4 regions of the Rhizobium sp. NLR10b genome follow, and region 3 is predicted to be linked to each of the others. Evidence: predicted binding sites of a transcription regulator. Region 3 holds the regulator's gene; each other region holds the start of a gene.
The links. The regulator HrcA, encoded in region 3, represses chaperone genes, less so after heat shock. The targets are predictions, from matches to a motif close to GTTAGCACTCNCNNNNNGNGAGTGCTAAC.
Positions count from the first base shown of each region.

Region 1: the regulator HrcA is predicted to act here: its motif matches at 1,186-1,214, upstream of HJB91_RS22600 (co-chaperone GroES).
Region 2: the regulator HrcA is predicted to act here: its motif matches at 1,095-1,123, upstream of groES (co-chaperone GroES).
Region 4: the regulator HrcA is predicted to act here: its motif matches at 1,305-1,333, upstream of groES (co-chaperone GroES).

Region 1 is NZ_JABDWV010000014.1:143,828-146,028, reverse strand. It holds gene groL (chaperonin GroEL) at 1-578, opposite strand, end outside; gene HJB91_RS22600 (co-chaperone GroES) at 729-1,043, opposite strand; gene HJB91_RS22595 (hypothetical protein) at 1,395-1,685, shown strand; gene HJB91_RS22590 (hypothetical protein) at 1,793-2,149, shown strand.
Region 2 is NZ_JABDWV010000009.1:239,008-241,208, reverse strand. It holds gene groL (chaperonin GroEL) at 1-581, opposite strand, end outside; gene groES (co-chaperone GroES) at 631-945, opposite strand; gene HJB91_RS17225 (usg protein) at 1,227-1,499, shown strand; gene HJB91_RS17220 (pentapeptide repeat-containing protein) at 1,563-2,201, opposite strand, start outside.
Region 3 is NZ_JABDWV010000003.1:116,681-118,881, forward strand. It holds gene rph (ribonuclease PH) at 1-431, opposite strand, end outside; gene hrcA (heat-inducible transcriptional repressor HrcA) at 558-1,646, shown strand; gene grpE (nucleotide exchange factor GrpE) at 1,758-2,201, shown strand, end outside.
Region 4 is NZ_JABDWV010000004.1:275,200-277,400, forward strand. It holds gene HJB91_RS08370 (bifunctional riboflavin kinase/FAD synthetase) at 1-177, opposite strand, end outside; gene HJB91_RS08375 (TIGR01459 family HAD-type hydrolase) at 192-1,040, opposite strand; gene groES (co-chaperone GroES) at 1,391-1,687, shown strand; gene groL (chaperonin GroEL) at 1,760-2,201, shown strand, end outside.

The sequences.
Region 1 (2,201 bases), on a different contig from region 3:
ATGCCTTCGACGACCTCGAGTTCGGTTTCGGCGGTCTTGGCTTCTTCAACGGTGATGACGCCGTCATTGCCGACCTTTTGCACGGCCTCCGCCAGGAAGCGGCCGATTTCCGCATCGCCATTGGCGGAGATGGTGCCGACCTGGGCAATTTCGGCATTGTTGGATATCTTGCGGGCGTTGGCCTTCAGTTCTTCGACGATAGCGCTGACGGCGAGATCGATGCCGCGTTTCAGGTCCATCGGGTTCATGCCTGATGTCACGGCCTTGGCGCCCTCCTTGACGATCGCCTGGGCGAGCACCGTCGCAGTCGTGGTGCCGTCGCCGGCGATGTCGCTGGTCTTCGAAGCGACTTCGCGGACCATCTGGGCACCCATGTTTTCGAACTTGTCTTCGAGCTCGATTTCCTTGGCAACCGAAACGCCGTCCTTGGTGATGCGCGGCGCGCCGAACGACTTGTCGATCACGACGTTACGGCCTTTCGGACCCAGTGTCACCTTTACGGCGTTGGCCAGGATGTCGACACCGCGCAGCATTTTTTCGCGGGCTTCGACGCTGAATTTGACTTCTTTAGCAGCCATGTCCTCACTCCTTCATCGGCAGCTAGCGCATGTCGCCAAGTGTACAGCGGTTTTGCGAGAACGACATGCGAAGAAATTAAGATCCAAAGCGCGAGGGACGACCCTCAGAGATCGCAACGCGCTTTAGCGTTGACTTCCGACTTGATGGACTCAGGCGGCCTCTTTCCGCTCGCTCTGAGCTTCGATGATACCCATCACGTCGCTTTCCTTCATGATCAGCAGGTCTTCGCCATCGATCTTGATCTCCGTGCCGGACCACTTGCCGAACAGGATGCGATCGCCGACCTTGACGTCGAGTGCCTGGATTTGGCCGGCATCGTCGCGTGCGCCGGGACCGACGGCGATGACCTCGCCTTCCTGCGGCTTTTCCCTGGCGGTGTCGGGAATGATGATGCCGCCCTTGGTCTTTTCCTCGGAATCGACGCGGCGGACGAGAATGCGGTCATGAAGCGGTCGGAACGACATGTCTTCCTCCATAGACAAACAATGACGACGGTGTCGGTGCTGGCCGGACCGGATTGATGAGATCCGGACGGGTGCAAGTCGCGCGCATTGCGCGAATGATCTGGTTCGAGCGTTTTTCGATTTCAAGAGGAGCAGGAGAAAAATTAGCACTCTCTGCTGTCGACTGCTAGCAACTCTCCCGGGAACAGAAGCCCCCTTCCTGCGTTCGACATAATGAAGATAGTCGTCCCCTCGTCTCGAAGGCGAGTTCAAACTGCACAAGGCTTGAATCCGGATGTCGGCGTTCCTAGCTCTCTGGCGATCGAGGCTCGATGAGCTCGATCACCGTCCCACGTCTTAGGAGTGAGTGACATGGAAGAGAAGACCAATATAATCAAAGACCTCAGTATCGAGGAACGCGAGGAGATCTTCGTCGATATCGCTCGCACGCTGGAGGATACGGCGCGTGAGGCTCTTGTCGAAGGCAATACGCAATTTGCCGTGCTCTCCAACAACATGGCCGAAGCGATCCGCGTCAATGCCGACGAACTCGCCAGGGACGATCCCGAGAATGCCGAGCGCGTGTTGCTCCAGGCAACGGCGATGATCTCGCAGTTCGAGGCCGTGCACCCCTATCGCATGGTAAGCATGGCCGTTCACTGATTGCCGGCAGGACGGCTTGGCTTGGCCGCCCGCTCGAATCAATCGCCAGCATGCGGAACTCTCGCGGCTGGCGGAGGTTATTGGATCACAGCATCGAAAGGTGATCCATGACCACTTCCCCAACCAACATCTCACCCGAGAGTGGAACCGACGATGCGCGCTCCTTCGACACGCAGCAAGCTGAGGCCGATCGCCAGGCGGCATTGGAAGCCGCCCGCTGCAATGTGCGTTCGACGTTGGATCGCGAGAGCGGCACCGAGACCCCAAGCCTGAAACTGGCGAGGGAGTATCTCAGTCTCGGCGGGCGGCGCCGGTCCAAGATCGACGACAACATCACCACTGTTCGTCAATGGAATGAGGATCCCCCGGCGGCCGAACGCTTTTGGAAAGAGCGAGTGGAGACGCTTTCAAAGGATCAGCGCAAACAGGTGGAGGATTTTCTTCCGACCATCAACACGCCTTGAAGATGGCCGCCCGGCTCGTCGCCGCGCGCCAAATTGAGTAGCGAGGTCAGGT
Region 2 (2,201 bases), on a different contig from region 3:
TGCATGCCTTCGACGACCTCGAGTTCGGTTTCGGCAGTCTTGGCCTCTTCAACGGTGATGACGCCTTCGTTGCCAACCTTCTCCATTGCTTCGGCAAGGTAGCGGCCGATCTCGGAATCACCATTGGCGGAGATCGTGCCGACCTGGGCAATTTCGGAATTGTTGGAGATCTTGCGGGCGTTAGTTTTCAGTTCCGCGACGACAGCGTCGACGGCGAGATCGATGCCGCGTTTCAGGTCCATCGGGTTCATGCCGGAGGCGACCGCCTTGGCGCCCTCCTTGACAATCGCCTGGGCGAGCACCGTCGCAGTCGTGGTGCCGTCGCCGGCGAGGTCGTTGGTCTTCGATGCGACTTCGCGCAGCATCTGCGCGCCCATGTTTTCGAACTTGTCTTCGAGCTCGATTTCCTTGGCAACCGAAACGCCGTCCTTGGTGATGCGCGGCGCGCCGAAGGACTTGTCGATCACGACGTTACGGCCTTTCGGACCCAGCGTCACCTTTACGGCGTTGGCCAGCACATCGACACCGCGCAGCATGCGTTCACGGGCATCGCTATGAAATTTCACTTCTTTCGCAGCCATTCTTTCACTCCTTCAATAGGCAGCTTTTTGACTCATGCGCGGACATGCCTCAGGCGGCGATCTTTTCGGCCGCCTGGGCTTCAATAATGCCCATGACATCGCTTTCCTTCATGATCAGCAGGTCCTCGCCGTTGATCTTGATCTCAGTGCCGGACCACTTGCCGAACAGAACGCGATCGCCGACCTTGACGTCGAGCGCCTGGATCTGGCCGGCCTCGTTGCGTGCACCGGGCCCGACGGCGATGACCTCGCCTTCCTGCGGCTTTTCCTTGGCAGTGTCGGGAATGATGATGCCGCCCTTGGTCTTTTCCTCGGAATCGACGCGGCGGACGAGAATGCGATCATGAAGCGGTCGGAACGACATGTTTTCCTCCAATGGACAAACAATAGTGATGTTATTCCCCTGGCCGGACCGGATGACCAGTCCGGGCGGGTGCAAAACCTCGATCGAGCGTTCTGCGCGCAATGATCTGGTTTTGCGGTTTTTCCATTTCAAGAGGGCGCCATAAAAAAATTAGCACTCGTGCGAAGTGGCTGCTAACATCCTGTAAAGGCACAATAAACACGGTGGACGCGTTTCAGAAATCCGTTGATGGCTGCAAAATTTTGCGCCACCTTTCGAGCGTCACGAAACGGAGATGAAGTATGCGATTTTCCTCAGATCTGGAACGTCAGCTGAACGGCTATGGGCTGACCACTGCACATATCCTCTATCGCATTCCTGATTTTGAATCCGTGTTGCAGACCTATGTCTGGCAGGATTACGATCTTGCCCCGGACTTTCCGGAGATGCATAAGTTTCTCGAGTTCTGGCAGTCCTCCCTCGACGGGCCGTTGCATTCTGTTCGCTACACCCACCAGCGGCTGATCGGGCCGAACGAGTGGCGCCGCGTCATGGGCGAGTTCAAACTCCACTAAGTCGAACCGAACCATCCAAGAGAGACGTGCGTGTTGCCATAGGCGTATAGTGTCGCCTGGTAATCACTCGTGCTCAGCCGGACAAGGCCATGTCGGCGGCGCCGAGAGGCCGGCGGGCAGTTTGGTCGAGGCGTCACCGCAGGCGAGGTCGATCTGTGCCTGTTCGAGCCCGGCGGCAGCCGAGAGGTCGAGGCCTTCGATGCGAGTCAAGAACATGAAGGCGCGCTCGAAGATTAACGGGCCTTCGAAGGTGGCGTGGGAAAGGTCAGCGCGGGAGAGATTGGCGAAAGAGAATTTCACCCCCGTCAGCACCGCCTTGTCGAAATCGGCGCGGCCGAGTTCGGCCTTTTCGAAGCTCGCGCCGGAGAGCCGGGCGCCGGCAAAATTGGCGCGCTGCAGCTCGGCGCCGGCAAAGGAAGCGCCTTCGGCGGCAATATTGGCGAAGCTGGCGCGATAGGCCTCGACCTTGGCGAAGTTGGCCCCTTCGGCATGTGACCCCTCAAGCGAGGCCCGCACCAAGCTCGCCTTTTCCAGATTGGCGGATTTGAAATTCGAACCGCTGAGATCGGTCAGCGAGAAATCGGTGCTGAAGAGATTGGCGCCTTGGAGGTCACTGCCCTGCAACATCAGGTTTTTCTTCGTGCATTCCTGCCAGTCGAGCTTCGGCGAGGCCGTGCTGCCACAATCGGCAGCACGCGAGGA
Region 3 (2,201 bases):
ATCCATTTCAGGCAGTCGTAGAGCGCGATCCAGCCGCCGGTGATCGAGGCCGTCCGTGTGCCGCCGTCGGCCTGGATGACGTCGCAATCGAGCGTGATCTGCTTTTCGCCGAGCGCCTGCAGATCGACGACGGCGCGCAGCGACCGGCCGATCAGCCGTTGGATTTCCTGCGTGCGGCCGCCCTGCTTGCCGGCGGCGGCCTCGCGCTTCATGCGCTCGCCGGTTGCCCGCGGCAGCATGCCGTATTCGGCCGTGACCCAGCCCTTGCCGGTGTTGCGCAGCCATGGCGGCGTCTTTTCCTCGAGGCTCGCGGTGCAAAGCACGTGCGTATCGCCGAATTTCACCAGGCACGAGCCTTCCGCATGCTTGGAAAAATTGCGCTCGAACGAGACCTTGCGCATCTGGTCGGTTTTTCTGCCTGAAGGCCGCATTCTCATCTCCTGGAGTTGTTGACCGCTTCTACGATTGGCGGCGCCCATTTGCAAATTCCCTTTTGCCACGGGTGCGAGTTTGACTATATTTTCGGGAGCATCATCAGCGTGGGTTTGAAAAGGTTCATGGGCATCAGGTCGACGTCGGTTTCGGATGCCGTTGCTGCACTGGACGAACGCTCCAGGGAAATTTTCCGCCGCATCGTCGAAGGGTATCTTGAAAGCGGCGAGCCGCTCGGCTCGCGCAATCTGTCGCGCCTGCTGCCGATGTCGCTGTCGCCGGCCTCGGTGCGCAACGTCATGAGCGATCTCGAAGAGCTCGGTCTCATCTATTCCCCGCATGTCAGCGCCGGCCGGCTGCCGACCCAGATCGGGCTGCGCTTCTTCGTCGATGCCTTCATGCAGATCGGCGATCTCTCCGCCGAGGAGCGTGCCAGCATCGATCGCCAGGTGCGGGCCGAAAGCGGCGGCAATCCGGTAGAATCGATGATGAACGAGGCGAGTCGCATGCTTTCCGGCATCTCGCGCGGGGCCGGCCTCGTCATCACCTCGAAAAGCGATCCGGTGTTGAAACATGTCGAGTTCATCCGGCTTGAGCCGACAAAGGCGCTCGCCGTACTCGTCGGCGATCACGATCAGGTGGAAAACCGCATCATCGAACTGCCGGCAGGCATCACCTCGTCGCAATTGACGGAGGCGGCGAATTTCCTCAACGCCCACATGTCCGGCCAGACGCTGCCGGAGCTGCGCAAACAATTAAGCCGTCTGAAGGATGATGTCCGTCACGAACTCGATGCGCTCTCGCGCGATCTTGTCGAGCGCGGCATCGCCGTCTGGGCCGGCAGCCCGGACGAGGGAAAGCCCGCCCAGCTGATCATCCGTGGCCGCGCCAATCTGCTCGAAGGCCTCGCCGGCGCCGAAGATCTCGACCGGCTGCGCATGCTGTTCGATGATCTCGAAAAGAAGGATAGCCTGATCGAGCTTCTTAACCTGGCCGAAAGTGGTTCGGGCGTTCGGATCTTCATCGGTTCGGAAAACAAGCTCTTCTCGCTGTCCGGCTCGTCGCTCATCGTCGCGCCCTATCGCGACGAGGACGACCGGATTGTCGGCGCCGTCGGTGTCATCGGCCCGACGCGGCTCAATTATTCCCGTATCGTGCCGATGGTGGATTATACCGCCCAGCTCGTCTCCCGCCTGTCGCGCAATCCGCTTTGATGTCATCACTGGCGAAGCCGCGGAATTTTCGCTTCTTCGTCACGCAGACTTGATTTTTTCCGGTCAAACCTCGATATCGGGCGCATCTGAAAATACCAACCGGAGACCGTCATGACCGATGAAACGACGAAAAACGGACCTGACGCAACTGCGGCCAACGCCGCAGCCGACGCTGCCGTCAACGTCGAAACAGCCACTGCCGGGCAGGAGGAGGCAAACCAGCCGGATCCGCTCGACCTCCTGAAGGCCGAGAATGCCGAGCTGCGTGACCGCTATCTGCGCCTTGCCGCCGAGATGGATAATCTGCGCCGCCGCACCGAGCGCGAGGTCAAGGATGCAAAATCCTATTCCGTCGCCGGTTTCGCCCGGGACATGCTCGCCGTCTCGGACAATTTGCGCCGGGCGCTGGACGCCATCTCTCCGGAGACCAAGGCCACGGCCGATGCCGGCCTCACCACGCTGATCGAAGGTGTGGAGATGACCGAGCGCGCGATGCTCGCGGCGCTGGAGCGCCACGGCGTTCGCAAGCTGGAGCCGGTTGGCCAGAAATTCGAT
Region 4 (2,201 bases), on a different contig from region 3:
CGGCTCGAAGGTCAGCACCAGGGCAGGAATGCCGCGCGCCTTGGCGATTTCGAGCGCACGGTTCAGCACCGACTGATGGCCGCGATGCACGCCGTCGAAATTGCCGATGGCGATCACCCCGCCCTTGAGATGGGCGGGCAAGGGTTCGCGGGTTTCATTGCGGTGGAAGACGGTCATCGGCTGGCTTCTCTTCATGCAAGACGCGGCATCCACCACTTCGGCGCCGCCTTCTCCCGATCGAGATAGGCGTTGAGGATCGCTTCGTCGGTCTCGCCGTTCAAGGTGTATTCCTTCGCGTGAATACCGCCGCTGATGTAGAGAAGATCGAGACCGAAATTCAAGGCGCCGCGCACATCCGTCGGCATGCCGTCTCCGATCGCCAGCACGCGGTCAATGGAAAAATCGCCGCGAAGCTCGCGGGCGGCCGCAAGCGTCGCTTCGTAGATCGGCTGGTGCGGCTTGCCGGCAATGCGGGTTTTGCCGCCTAATTGCTCGTAATAGGCGGCCATGGCGCCGGCGCAGGGGATGATGCGATGGCCACGTTCGACGACGAGGTCGGGATTGGCGCAGATCATCGGCACGTCGCGTGCCTGAAAATCCAGAAGCATGTCGGTGTAATCCTCGGGCTTCTCCGTCTCGTCGTCGAAAAAGCCGGTGCAGACGAGCGATTGCGCTTCGCCCGCCGGCCGACGTTCGACGCCAATGCCTTCGAGAAGCGCCTTGTCGCGCTCGGGGCCGAGCAGAAAGACCGTCTTCGGCCCTTCTGAAATCAGCCCGCGAGTGACGTCGCCCGAGGTGACGATCCGGTCATAGGCGCTGTCGGGGACTCCGATATGGCGCAACTGCTCAACCACCTGCCAGGAAAGGCGCGGCGAATTGGTGATGAGGACGACGGCGACGCCGCTCTCACGCGCGGCTTGAAGGGCGGCGGCGGCCTTCGGAAACGGATCGACGCCGTTGTGAACCACCCCCCAGACGTCGCAGAGCACCACGTCGTAATGCGCCGATATCTGCGAGAAGTTTTCTATCCGCCTGGCCATGCCGATTTCCCGATTTGCTTCAGTCACCGGTGACATTGCAAAGGCGCAAGGCGATGGCAAGGCATTTTCTTCACCTTGGCAGACAAGAGCGCCGGCAATCCCGGCCAGAGCGAATGGCAAGGTCGGGCGACGTTGCCGAACGCAACGGTTAGAGAACATTTCAACGACAATCTCCGATAATTCACCGCCTCTTCACAATTCCGGCACAAAAATTCGTGATTGCTCTCATTGACTCCTCTCGGAGCCATCCCTAAATGCTCGAGCGCTAGCACTCACCTTAGAGGAGTGCTAACACTTATCCATGTGGACCGCTCCGGTCCGCGAATGTCATTCGATCGAGGGATTAGACAATGGCAAGCACCAATTTCCGTCCGCTTCACGACCGCGTCGTCGTTCGTCGCGTCGAGTCCGAAGAGAAGACCAAGGGCGGCATCATCATTCCCGACACCGCCAAGGAAAAGCCGCAGGAAGGCGAAATCGTCGCCGTCGGCTCCGGCGCACGTGACGAGTCCGGCAAGGTCGTGGCTCTCGACGTCAAGGCTGGCGACCGCGTTCTGTTCGGCAAGTGGTCCGGCACTGAAGTCAAGATCAACGGCGAAGACCTTCTGATCATGAAGGAAGCCGACATCATGGGCATCATCGGCTGATCGGCCGATCCGCTTTCCCGAAATGGCTGACGGGCGTTTCGCCCGAACAAATCGAATTCAGGAGTCACAAACATGGCAGCTAAAGAAATCAAGTTTGGCCGCACCGCGCGCGAAAAGATGCTGCGCGGCGTCGACATTCTCGCCGATGCAGTGAAGGTCACGCTCGGCCCGAAGGGTCGTAACGTCATCATCGACAAGTCGTTCGGCGCTCCGCGCATCACCAAGGACGGCGTTTCCGTCGCCAAGGAAATCGAACTCGAAGACAAGTTCGAAAACATGGGCGCCCAGATGGTCCGCGAAGTCGCTTCGAAGACCAACGACATCGCCGGCGACGGCACCACGACTGCAACCGTTCTTGCCCAGGCGATCGTTCGCGAAGGCGCCAAGGCCGTTGCCGCCGGCATGAACCCGATGGACCTGAAGCGCGGCATCGATCTCGCCGTTGCTGAAGTCGTCAAGGATCTCCAGGCCAAGGCCAAGAAGATCAACACTTCGGAGGAAGTCGCCCAAGTCG